3 regions of the Sphingobium cupriresistens LL01 genome follow, and region 1 is predicted to be linked to each of the others. Evidence: predicted binding sites of a transcription regulator. Region 1 holds the regulator's gene; each other region holds the start of a gene.
The links. Region 1 encodes LexA, which represses DNA repair genes until DNA is damaged. Its sites were predicted from a motif close to GTTCCNCNCTTGTTCT; they were not measured.

Region 1 (4,357 bases):
GTGACGGTCGATTTCGACCTCGACGATGGCGGCGTCACCGTTACCGCCACCGCGCGCACCGCCGGCCAGACCGGCGTGGAGATGGAGGCGCTGACCGCGGCCTCTGTCGCGCTGCTGACCGTCTATGACATGGCCAAGGCGCTGGACAAGTCGATGATCATCGGCGGCGTCTGCCTGATCGCCAAAACCGGCGGCAAGTCGGGCGACTGGCGGCGCACGCCATGAGCCTGCTGCCGGTCGCTGAGGCGCAGGCGCGCCTGTTCGCTCTCGCCCCGCGACTGGCGACCGAAACCGTGCCGATCACCGCCGCCGCCGGACGCTGGCTGGCGCAGGATCTGGCGGCGCTGCGCGACCAGCCCTGGGCCGATCTGTCGGCGATGGACGGCTATGCCGTGCGCGCCGCCGAAGCACCCGGCCCCTGGCGCGTCACCAGCGAGAGCGCGGCCGGCGCGGCGGACCTTGCAGCCCTGGCGCCGGGCGAAGCGAGCCGCATCTTCACCGGCGCGCCGCTACCGCCGGGCGCCGACACCATATTGATCCAGGAAAATGCGACCCGCGACGGCGACTGGCTGACCGCCAGCGCCGATCCGCTACCCGCAGGTCGTCATGTCCGCACCGCCGCCTCCGACTTTGCGCAGGACGCCCTGCTGCTGGAGGCTGGCGGTCGCCTCGGCCCGGCTCAGGTCGCGCTCGCCGTGCTGGGTGGCCATGGCGTCGTGCCGGTCGGCGGTCGGCCGACGGTCGCGCTGCTGTCCACCGGCAATGAACTGGTGCCGCCCGGCGCCCCGACGCCGCCGGGTTTCCTGCCTTCCTCCAACGCGCCGATGCTTGCCGCCCTGCTCGCCGCCCTGCCCTGCGACGTCATCGACCTCGGCATCGTGCGGGACGACCTCGATGCGATGGTGGCCGCGATCGAACGGGCGCGCACGGCCGACATCATCGTGTCGACCGGCGGCGCCTCCGTCGGCGACCATGATTTGGTCCGTCCCGCTTTTGTGAAAGCAGGCGGCGCGCTCGATTTTTGGAAGATCAAAATGCGGCCGGGCAAGCCGCTGATGGCGGGGCGAATCGCCGATACGCTGTTCCTGGGCCTGCCGGGCAATCCCGTCTCCGCCTTCGTCACGGCCACGCTGTTCCTGTTGCCGCTGGTCCGTCATCTGGGCGGCGCACGCGATCCGCTGCCACCGACAAGCGACGCGCCGCTCGCCTCACCGCTGCCCGCCACCGGCGATCGTGACGATTATCTGCGCGCCTGGCGCGGACCGGGCGGCATCGTGTCGGTCACGTCACAGGACAGCGCGGCCACCGCCGCCATGGCGAAGGCCGACTGCCTGATCCTGCGCCCCGCCGGATCGCCGCCGGCGGCTCCCGGCGATCGGGTCTTGATTCTGCCGCTGCCCTGACATGTTCGGTGCTTGACTAACCTTCATCTGTTTCCTATGCGTTCCTCATACGTTCCACGGAGGATCGCAATGTTGACGCCCAAGCAGCAGGAATTGCTAAGCTTCATTCAGACCCGCTTGGACGAAGGCGGCGTGTCGCCTTCTTTCGAGGAAATGAAGGATGCGCTGGACCTGCGGTCCAAATCCGGCATTCACCGCCTCATCAACGCGCTGGAGGAGCGCGGCTTCATCCGTCGCCTGCCCAATCGCGCCCGCGCGCTGGAAGTGCTCAAGCTCCCCGATGCGATGCATCGCACGCCCGCGCCAGTGATCGCGCTCAAGCCCAAGGTTGCGCCGCCCGCCCAGCCGCCGATGATCCCCACCGCCGCCAATGACGTGATCGAAATCCCGCTGCACGGCCGGATCGCGGCCGGTGTGCCGATCGAGGCGATGGAAGGGCAGACGATGCTCTCCGTGCCCGCCGCGCTGCTCGGCGCGGGCGATCATTATGCGCTGGAAGTGTCGGGCGATTCGATGATGGAAGCCGGCATCCTCGACGGCGACTTCGCGTTGATCCAGCGCACCGACGTCGCCCGCGAAGGCCAGATCGTCGTCGCGCTGATCGACGAGGCGGAAGCGACGCTGAAATATTTCCGCCGCGAAGGCAGCCGCGTCCGGCTCGATCCGGCCAACCCGGCCTATGAGCCGCAGATATACGATCCGCGCCAGGTCCGCATCCAGGGCAAGCTCGCGGGGCTGCTGCGCCGCTACAATTGAGGCCTGTGTGATTGGGCCTTAAATGATTCAGGCTGGTCCCTCCACGTCCGGCGGGTCTGGCGGGCGACCCAGGGATGCGCGTCGCCCGCCCGATGGACGGTGTGAACTTCGCCCTTCGCCAGGATCATAGACAGCCCGCCGGTACGCGCGAGCGACCGGCGATCGACCTTCATCCAGCGCGGTCGGCACCAGCGCGGCAGGCCCCGATCGCTGACGACGATGTCCGCCGCCGCGCAATCGCCGGCGAAACTCGACCGATCGATCAGCACATTGCTGCGAGTAAAGAGCAGCCGCCAGTCGCGGCCCTTGCCATCCTTCATCCTCATGGCGCACATATCCTGCGAGCAGCGCGTCTCCGGCAGCGCCGCGATCGCCGCCAGTTCGCCGTCATAACCTGCACTTTCCGACAGCACGTCCCGCACATAATCCCCCGCCCGATCGCGCAATATCGCCATGCCCTTTCCCGTCCGCACGGCGACATGCCGCCCGTCGCCGGTAATCAGGATATCGGGCGGCGCGGCGGTAAAGGTGACCGCCACGCCGATCAGCACCGGCGCAAGTCCCAGCCATCGCCATCCCGTCCGCCATAACAGGCACCAGAGCAGTCCGACGATGGTGATGCCGAACAGCCCCATACCCATGGTCGGCGCGAGCAATGTGGCCATAGGACTCGCCGCCACGCCATGAGCCAGCAGCAGCAACAGGTTCAGCGCCTGCTGCGTCAACCACCAGAACGGCGCGCCCAACCCTACGACATCCAGCACGAGCGCCAGCGCCTCCAGCGGCATGACGACGAAAGTGGTGAGCGGGATCGCGATCAGATTGGCGAAGGCGCCGAGCAGGCCCGCCTTGTGAAAATGGAACAGCGCGATCGGCATCAGCACCAGTTCGACGGCGATCCCGGTCGCCAGCGTGACGACCAGCAAGCGACCCGTCTTGCGAATCACGCCCTCGTCCCTGACGGCGGCAAAGGCGCGAAAGCGCGGATGTTCGGCCAGCGCCACCAGCGCCGTCACCGCCGCGAAACTCATCTGGAAACTCGGCCCGACCAGCGCTTCGGGCCACAGCAGCAGCACGACCAGCGCCCCGGTCGCCACCAGTCGCAATGTCACCGCATCCCGACCCATCGCCAGTCCGCCCAGCACCAGCAAGGCCGCGACGCAGGATCGCACCGTGGGCACCTCCGCCCCGGTTAGCAGCGTATAGCCGATCCCCGCCAGCGCCCCGCCCGCCGCCGCGATCAGCATCAGCGGCCAGCCAAGCGCCGCCCGCTGGCTCAAGGCCATCACGCGCATCAGCAGGAAAATGACCGCCCCGATCAGCGCCGTCACATGCAAGCCGCTGATCGACAGAAGATGCGCCAGCCCGCTGCGCCGCATCGCTTCCGCATCCGCTTCGGGGATCGCGCCCTGGTCCCCGGTCGCCAGAGCGGCAGCGATTCCTTCGGCGGGACCATCCACTTGCTCCAATATATGGCCGAACAACCGCGCCCGCAGCGGTGGCGCGGCGGTGGAGGGGATCACTATCTCTATGGGCTTCAACGCCTTGCCGGTGGCCCCGATCCCCTGAAAATAGGCGCGCGCCGCAAAATCATAGCCGCCCGGCACACTCGGCGGCGCCGGCGGCATCAAGCGCACGCGAAACCGCAGACGCGCGCCCTCGCCCAGCCCCGTCGGCACATCGGCATCGGCGATATTCACCCGCACAACCGCCGGCAGATTGGGCGCGTGAACCGGGCGTAGCATGACGCGCACCATCGCCTGTGCCGGAACGGGACGCACCGCCGTCACATCGCCGATTACCTGTACGAAGGTCGCCCGGCCCAGTGGCGGCTGGCCCCACAGCATCGCCTTCCCCCAGACCAGCAGGCATCCCATGCACGCCAGGATGCCGCCCGCGACGCATATCCGGCGCAACCGCCCGCCGACCGGCAGCATCGCCCCCATGCAGGCCATCGCCAGCGCGCCGCAGCAAAAGGCCAGCCAGTCCATGGCGTGAGGCAGGATGAACCAGCCCGCAATCCCGCTGCCCAGCCCGATCGGCGCCCATAATCCGATCTGTTCGCGCTCACACTCCAGCCAGCTTTCGAGTCGCTCCAGCGCCGCCCGCGCCCATGCCGCCGGCCTCGCACCAAGGGAGGTTTGTCGTGGCTCAAAAGCCATGCTAGGGGGCGCAGCATCCATGGGTCAGCTAGGCGA
Region 2 (4,357 bases), on a different contig from region 1:
GCAGGATCTGGAGTTTGGCCCACAGGTCGGCGCAGGGCGCGCATTGAGGCGAAGTCGTCATTTCCACGACAAAAGCCGGGGCATCTCCTTTCAGCGTCGCACTAAAATCCGGTGGGAAATCGCGGGTGAGGGGGACGCGCGACAGCCAGGCCTGCATTGCCGCGGGATCGGCCACCGGGTGGATCGCAGCACGCCGCGATGCATCCTGCGAAACCTGCTGTGCGCCGGCGGGATCGACAGTCAGCCCGCCAATCACGATTCCCGGTATTCCAAGAAGGAATCGGAGAGGCGTTCTCATAGCCGGTCTCCTCGTTCGTAGACGGTCGCGTGGCTATGTTTGAGCTTGGCTGGCGATCCTGAAGCACGATCCGAAACGTCACCGTTGGTAGGCGCGTCCTGGACATTAACATGGATCGCTGCAGTGGGAGCCACGACGAGGTCGAGCCGTTTAACGATAGCAGTGCAGACGTTGACTTTAAGGTGGTTTCCCCTTACAAACTTTGGCCGAAGGAGTGCCGCGATGAATGCGTATACCTTGACCTCCAAGGGACAAATCACACTGCGCAAGGAGTTCATGCAGCACCTCGGCGTGCATCCCGGCGAGAGGATCAATATCGACAAGTTGCCTGACGGAAGCATCAAAAGGCTCTGTTGCAAAGATTGGCGGCAGTCAGAGGTAGGCTGTCGCTCTGCGCCGATCAGGCGGCTGCTGCGAAATGGTGGTTGAGCATGCCCATGGCCTCCGTCAGCGCCGAGGGCCCAATGCCAAAAGCTCTCTCCACAAGGCGCACCTCGCCCCTGATGCCGGGCTGCAGGCACCAGGGGCGAGCCTGTCCTTTGCGCAGGGCTCGCATGACTTCGAATCCCTTGATCGTGGCATAGGCCGTGGGGATCGATTTGAAACCGCGCACCGGCTTGATCAGTATCTTGAGCTTTCCGTGATCGGCCTCGATCACGTTATTGAGATACTTCACCTGCCGGTGGGCCGTCTCCCGGTCCAGCTTTCCTTCGCGCTTCAATTCGGTGATCGCTGCACCATAGCTCGGCGCTTTGTCGGTATTGAGCGTGGCAGGCTTTTCCCAGTGCTTCAGGCCTCGCAGGGCCTTGCCCAGGAACCGCTTCGCTGCCTTGGCGCTGCGGGTCGGCGACAGGTAGAAATCGATCGTGTCGCCCCGCTTGTCGACTGCCCGGTACAGGTAGGTCCACTTGCCCCGCACCTTGACGTAGGTTTCATCCAGGCGCCAGCTCGGATCAAAGCCACGCCGCCAGAACCAGCGCAGCCGCTTCTCCATCTCCGGGGCGTAGCACTGGACCCAGCGATAGATCGTCGTATGGTCGACCGAAATGCCGCGTTCCGCCAGCATTTCCTCAAGGTCGCGATAGCTGATCGGATAGCGACAATACCAGCGCACCGCCCACAGGATCACATCACCCTGGAAATGGCGCCACTTGAAATCCGTCATCGTTCCGTCCGTCCAATCTCCGCCAAGCATGCTCAAGCTTCACGATTTTTGCAACAGAGCCGACGGAATCGTGTTCTGCAACATGGGCATATCGCTTGTTCCGCATATCGATGATTTCGTCATGGGCGCTGCGCAACGCCTCGGGCAGCGCGTCGCGAGCGAAGCCGCTGCCGCTCCCTCCGGTGTGAAGCCGGACATAGGTGGCGACGAAGGCGGTCGTTAGCATGTCCAATTCGAGGAACGCGGCCATATCCGCCTTGAAACGATAGACGGCCAGCTTGTCCCTGATGTGCTTCAGGACCGTCACGTGGTAGAAGGACAGCGATAGTCGCGAGAGCTGTTTCAGCTCCTTGTCGGCGGCTTCCAAGACTTTGCGACCGTCCTCGGCACGCGCGTAGATCGCTTCTTGCCATTCTCGCGGCAGATACTGGATCGCCTCTTCGGGTACGACATAATAGGCGCCATCGTCGTCGTCATCTGCGTCCGTGTCACTCATGCTCGTCTCTCAATTCGCGTCGCCCACGGTAAGGGCCGCGCTGCTGCCGTCGACCTTTCCGGCAAGTCCGGGCACTTCCTCCAGTTGGCGCAAATCGCTGAAGCCGCCGCGCTCCTCGCGGTAGCGCACGATCTCCGGGCCATGCCCATTGAGACCCGGAACAGCGTCGAGTTCTGCGGCGCTGGCGGTATTGACGTTGGTGGCGGGCATCGTGATCTCCTTGAACGCGCATCGTGCCATCTGTCGCGACGGTCGCAAGAGGAACCGTCCCCCGCGTTGCGGCGAATGGTTCAACTCTCCTGTTCCCCTTTCGTTCGCGCGAGTGTTACAATGGAGGGTGAAGGGAATCTCTGATGCTGCCTCTGATGCAGCCGGTCCCGCTTGCCGACGTGCCGCAGGGGACCATTCTCCGGATCGTTGGTGCAGCAGGAGCCGGCTTTCCAAGCCCTGCCCAAGACTGGCAGGACGACGCCATAAGCCTGATCGAGTTGCTGCGGCTCGATCGGGCGGCAAGTTTCGTCTTCCGCATCAGCGGATCGAGCATGATCGACGCTGGCATCCACGACAACGACGTCGTGGTGGTCGATCGCGACACGCGCCCCGTCGAGGGGCATATCGTTATTGCGATCGTGGATGGCGGCTTCGTGTGCCGTCAGCTCTGCCGGAGACGCGGCGACCTCCTCCTGGAAGCGCGGAACGCGCAGCAAATCTACGAGCCGACACCCGTGGAAGGGGTGGAGATATGGGGTGTCGTGCGGACCGGCGTCCGCGACTATCGACGCTAGCGCCGTGTCATGGGCAATCGTCGACATAGCCAATTTCTACGTCAGCGCGGAGCGATTGTTCGATCCGGCCCTGCGCGATGTGCCCGTCATCGTCTTGTCCAACAACGATGGCTGCGCGATCGCGCGCAGTGAAGAGGCGAAGGCGCTGCACGTCCGTATGGGCGACCCGGTCTTCAAGATGCGCGATCGGATCAAACGCCACGGAATCCAGCTCCGATCGAGCAATTATGAACTGTATGCCGACCTCAATCGACGCTTCAACGCGGTCATCGCCGATCACTCCGATATGGTGGAGATCTACTCGATCGACGAAAGCTTTTTCCGGCTGCCGGTGCTGCCGGACGGCCTCGGCAACGTCGTGGCCGCGCACGCGGTCCGCGAGGATATAGCGCGATCGGTCGGCCTGCCGACCCGGATCGGCTTGGGTCCGACCCGCACGTTATCCAAGGTGGCAAACGCCTTGGCGAAGGCGACCGAGAAGGTGTGGGGAGGGGTGGTCGATCTCCACGACGTCGAGCTGCGCCGGCGTCTGTTCGACCAATGGCCGGTAGGAGAAGTGTGGGGCATCGGGCACGCGCTGGCAGCGCGGCTCCGCCCGCTCGGTGTGAAGACGACGGCGGACTTGGCCGCGCTACCTCCGGCGGTCGCACGCGATGTGGGAACGGTGGTGCTGGAACGGCTCGTGCGCGAGCTGGGTGGGATCGAGTGCGACGACTTCAAGGTGGCGCCCGAACCGCTCAAGGCGACCGCAGTGACGCGGCAATTTGGCGCGCCCGTCTCCGATCTCGCCGAGCTGCGCGAAGCGATGGCGCGCCGCGCAGCGCGTGCGGCCGAGAAGATACGCGCGCAAGGACTGGCGGCGAGCCGGTTGATCGCCTTCGCACATGGCTCGCGTTATCGCCCGAACCCGCCTTCGGCATCCCGATCGGCGCGGCTGTCCCCGCCGACCAACGATCCGCGCATCATCGTGGGGATCGCGGGGAAGATGATGGAAGCGATGTTTCAACCGGGAGGCGTCTATACCAAATGCGGCGTCTTGCTGGAGGATCTGACAGCGGAAGGGGCGGGGCAGGCGGACCTCTTTGCGACAGCCGATCCCAAGGCACCCGCGCTGTTGGCGGCAATGGATGGTCTCAATAGCCGGTTTGGGAGAAACACGGTCATCTTGGCGGCGCAGGGGTGCGGTGCGCGGTCGTTCGATACGAAGCGATCACAGAAGAGCCCGGCATGGACGACCCGGATCGGGGAGATACCCGTTGCGCGATGAAGCCGTTAGCGGCTCCGGTCCTTATCGCGCGGTGCAGGTGCCTGCACCTGCGCCGCGCGGCCGATCTCGCCGTCCAGTGAACCGCCAGCCTTGATCCGATCGGCGACGAGCTGGCGCGTCGACTCCCTGATCGTTGCGACCATGCGGGCGCTTTCACCCCGATCGGCCGCCGTCTTCATGGCGGCATCGACAATCGCTTGCGCGGGCGAAAGGCGTGGATCGGCATGGTTCTTTTCGGGCGTGTTCTTGATGAAAAGCTCGGCAAGCCGCTCTTGCCCGGGTGAATGGCCGGGGGGGAGGATCGGCCGCTCCAGCGCCCGCACGGCGCGTTGAAGCTGCGCCGATT
Region 3 (4,357 bases), 740 kb from region 1:
GGCTGATATACTGGGCCGCCGCCTGATCCCGTATCTTCTCCTCCCACCATCCCCCCGTCTGGCCGGGACCAAAGCGCATCAGCATCTCGGTCCGCACCACGTCCGTCGGCGCTGCGGCGCGCGCCGCCCGCGACCAGTCGATCACCGCCAGTCCGTCGGGCGTCACGATCAGATTGGCCGGGTGCAGATCGCCATGGGACAGCGCGTCTCCCTCGATCAGTTGGTCCAGCCGCTCGATCGCGGCGGCGCGCAGCCTCTCGCCCACTGGCGCCACCTCGATATCCTCGGCCAATATCGCCTTGCGGCTGCGCAGCATCGGCAAGCGCTGCGCCTGGATATGCTGCTGCAACCGCGCCATCTGCGCCAGCGCCCAGCGCCAACGCCACGGTTTCTGGCGCAAATGGACCAGCAGGTCCGACCCCGCCATCTCGCCATAGACGATCCCGCGCCGACCGCCCGCTTCCTTCAACCCCAGCGCCGGCGCCACCGGCAAGTCGGTCGCCTGGATCGCCTGCATCATCGCATATTCGCGCTCGACAATGCCGGGGTCGATACCCGCATGAAACAGCTTGAGCACTCGCCCCCCGTCCAGCCGGAACACCTCGGCGCTCTGCCCGGCGGCGATGAAATGGGACGGATCGGGCAGGCTCATGGGCGCAACCTCTGCCCTAGCGCGGCCGGATTGGCCAGTGGGTTTGCGGTGGACGGGAACGCGTCAGGCCGCCTTGCGCGTTTCAAATTTCCGCAAAAAAGTCACTGACGATATCGACTTCCTCATGGATCACCTGCCGCACCCGCACGCCCAGCCCCCGCTCTTTCAGCAACTGGCACAGCGCTTCCCCATCGATCAGGTCGATGGCCGGCGCGCCGTCGCGTGTAGCCTCCTTGCGCGCATCGGTGGTGAAAGTGCCGGTGGTGATGATCAACCCCTTATCCGCCCGCCCCTGCATCGCCCCGCGAAAATCGCGTACAGTGGGGGAAGACACCGATCCGGCATAGCGCTTGCACTGGAACAGCACCTGAAAACTGATGAGGTTCATGCGCAGCACGCCCGCCCCGTCAATGCCGCCATCGCCCGACTTGCCCGTCACCTCGACCCGCACGAAACCGCTTTCGCGCAGCAACCGCTGCGTAAGCCGTTCGAACGCGTCAGGCGGCATGGTGCGAAGCACTTTCAGCAGCGCATCGGACCATTCTGCCTCTTCTTCCTCGGTTGGCTGATCATGCAGGATGATTTCTTCGTTTCGGGTCGGCGTCGCTGCGTCATCGCCCATGGCCGCCGCCTCTTTGGCCTTCCGGCGCGCGGCCAGTGCAATTTGATGCACATTATAGGCATCGGCCACCATCCGCCGAACCTTCTCGTCTGGCATCGACACGGCTTGCCGCCCGTCGTCGGTCAACACCCACATGCCGCGCTTGGGATTATCGACCAGCCCCGGATATTTAAGGTAACTGCGCGCCCACGACATGCGGTCGGGCACCACTGCCGCGCCGGAGGTCGGATAGGTCACGTCCATCTGCTGCGGCGTCATCCCCAGCATCTCGATCAGCGCTTCCTCTATCTCCTCGTTCGTCGCCGATCCGCCATGGCTGTCCAGCACCTTAAGTATGGGCAGCATGAAATCTTCGTGACGGGGGATGGAAAGAGGTGAAGTTTGATCGGTCATAACAAACGCCCCTGCTTGCCGGTATCCGCAAACGCTTTGATCTGCGCGTCGGACTGGCCACCGCTTGGCGACTTGAACAGGATATTATAATGAACTTGGGAATGGAACGGAGGGTCCGGGCAGACGAGATCGATGCCTTCACTGGCCACATACGCGCGTACCACGTCCAGATTATTGCCATAATAGAGTTTGTTGCTCATTGGTCCCCCGCTGCTGCCAACCCTAGTTGCGACCGCCATGCCGTGCCAAGCAAAACTTGCCTTTCCGGCCACCTTCCCCTGCCGCTGCCCAATCCCTATCTTCGCCCGCAAGGGCGCACCAGCGCTTGCCCAATTAGAACAAATCTGGAACAACACGCCCCATGAGCCTCACCCACATCTCCGTCCGCGGCGCGCGCGAGCACAACCTCAAGGGCGTCGACGTAGACCTGCCCCGCGACAGCCTCATCGTCATCACCGGCCTGTCCGGCTCCGGCAAATCCAGCCTCGCCTTCGACACCATCTATGCGGAGGGGCAGCGGCGCTATGTGGAATCGCTCTCCGCCTATGCACGCCAGTTTCTGGAGATGATGCAGAAGCCCGATGTCGAGCATATCGAGGGCCTCAGCCCCGCGATCAGCATCGAGCAGAAGACGACCAGCCGCAACCCGCGCTCGACGGTCGCCACGGTCACCGAAATCTACGACTATATGCGCCTCCTCTGGGCGCGCGTCGGCATCCCCTACAGCCCCGCGACCGGCCTCCCCATCAGCGCGCAGACGGTGTCGCAGATGGTGGACCGCGTCGCCCTCCTGCCCGAAGGCACCCGCTTCTACCTGCTCGCCCCGGTCGTACGCGGGCGCAAGGGCGAATATCGCAAGGAACTCGCCGAATGGCAGAAGGCGGGCTACACCCGCGTCCGCATCGACGGCGAAATGATGCTGATCGAGGATGCGCCCGCCCTCGACAAGAAATACAAGCATGACATCGAAGTCGTGGTCGATCGCCTGGCCGTGGAGCCCGACATGGGCACGCGGCTGGCCGACAGTTTTGAGCAGGCCCTCAAACTCGCCGATGGCCTCGCCTTCGTGGACTTGGCCGACGGCGTCGTGCCGGGCCGCGAAAACGAAGTACAGTCCGCCGACAAGAAGATGAAGGGCGCGGGCATCCCCGCCAACCGCATCGTCTTCTCCGAAAAATTCGCCTGCCCGGTCAGCGGCTTCACCATCCCCGACATCGAACCGCGCCTCTTCTCCTTCAACGCGCCCATGGGCGCCTGCCCGGCCTGTGACGGCCTGGGCGAGCGGCAGGAATTCGACCCCGAACTGGTGGTCCCCAACGAAGCGCTCTCGATCAAGAAGGGCGCCGTCGTCCCCTGGGCCAAATCCAATCCGCCCAGCCCCTATTATATGCAGGTGCTCGGCTCCCTCGCCAAGGAATTCGCCTTCTCGCTCGACACCCCCTGGGCCGATCTGCCGGGCGAAGTGAAGCTCATCATCCTCCACGGCACCGGCGGCAAGCCCGTCACCTTGCGCTTCATCGACGGCAAGAAGAGCTATGAGGTCAAGAAGGCGTTCGAGGGCGTCATCGGCAACCTCAATCGCCGCCTGCTCCAGACCGAAAGCGCCTGGATGCGCGAGGAACTGAGCAAATATCAGACCGCCATGCCCTGCGAAACCTGCCACGGCGCGCGCCTGAAACCCGAAGCGCTCGCCGTCAAGATCGCGGGCGAGGACATCTCCGTCTCCACCCGCCGCTCGGTGGTGGACGCGCTCGCCTTCTTCACCGCGATGCCCGATCATCTGAACGACCAGCAGCAGCAGATCGCCCGCGCCATCCTCAAGGAAATCGTCGAGCGCCTCGGCTTCCTCAACAATGTCGGCCTCGATTACCTCAACCTCGACCGCACCAGCGGCACCCTGTCCGGCGGCGAATCCCAGCGCATCCGCCTCGCCAGCCAGATCGGCAGCGGCCTGTCGGGCGTCCTCTACGTCCTCGACGAACCCTCGATCGGCCTGCACCAGCGCGACAATGACCGGCTGCTCGTTACCCTCAAACGCCTGCGCGACCTCGGCAACAGCGTCATCGTCGTGGAGCATGACGAGGATGCGATCCGCCACGCCGACTATATCGTCGACATGGGTCCGGGCGCAGGCGTCCATGGCGGCCAGATCGTGGCGCAGGGCACGCTGGCCGAAATCCTGGCGCACAAGGACAGCGTCACCGCGGACTATCTCAACGGCACCCGCCGCATCGAAGTCCCCGCCAAACGCCGCAAGGGCTCAGGCAAGAAACTCACCGTCCACAATGCCCGCGCCAACAACCTGACCGGCGTCACCGCGTCGATCCCGCTCGGCACCTTCACCTGCATCACCGGCGTCAGCGGGTCAGGCAAATCCAGCTTCACCATAGATACCCTCTATGCGGCATCGGCGCGCGCCCTCAACGGCGCCCGCATCGTCGCCGGCCCGCATGACAAGATCACCGGCCTCGACCATTGCGACAAGGTGATCGACATCGACCAGTCGCCCATTGGCCGCACCCCGCGGTCCAACCCGGCCACCTATACCGGCGCCTTCACCAACATCCGCGACTGGTTCGCGGGCCTCCCCGAAAGCCAGGCGCGGGGCTACAAGCCCGGCCGCTTCAGCTTCAACGTCAAGGGCGGCCGCTGCGAAGCGTGCCAGGGCGACGGCGTGCTCAAGATCGAGA

Region 2: a site for LexA is predicted at 2,261-2,276, ahead of V473_RS21230 (LexA family protein). Genes of this name have one in related genera too.
Region 3: a site for LexA is predicted at 2,003-2,018, ahead of uvrA (excinuclease ABC subunit UvrA). Genes of this name have one in related genera too.

What each region holds. Positions count from the first base shown of each region.
Region 1 is NZ_KQ130434.1:1,562,042-1,566,398, forward strand. It holds gene moaC (cyclic pyranopterin monophosphate synthase MoaC) at 1-225, shown strand, start outside; gene V473_RS07630 (molybdopterin molybdotransferase MoeA) at 222-1,403, shown strand; gene lexA (transcriptional repressor LexA) at 1,473-2,159, shown strand; gene V473_RS07640 (ComEC/Rec2 family competence protein) at 2,150-4,321, opposite strand.
Region 2 is NZ_KQ130439.1:70,330-74,686, reverse strand. It holds gene V473_RS21250 (hypothetical protein) at 1-298, opposite strand, end outside; gene V473_RS21245 (IS6-like element IS6100 family transposase) at 699-1,463, opposite strand; gene V473_RS21240 (hypothetical protein) at 1,429-1,959, opposite strand; gene V473_RS21235 (helix-hairpin-helix domain-containing protein) at 1,969-2,169, opposite strand; gene V473_RS21230 (LexA family protein) at 2,310-2,744, shown strand; gene V473_RS21225 (Y-family DNA polymerase) at 2,749-4,011, shown strand; gene V473_RS21220 (Fic/DOC family protein) at 4,017-4,357, opposite strand, start outside.
Region 3 is NZ_KQ130434.1:2,303,083-2,307,439, forward strand. It holds gene V473_RS11095 (phosphotransferase) at 1-652, opposite strand, end outside; gene V473_RS11100 (restriction endonuclease) at 735-1,619, opposite strand; gene V473_RS11105 (hypothetical protein) at 1,664-1,867, opposite strand; gene uvrA (excinuclease ABC subunit UvrA) at 2,029-4,357, shown strand, end outside.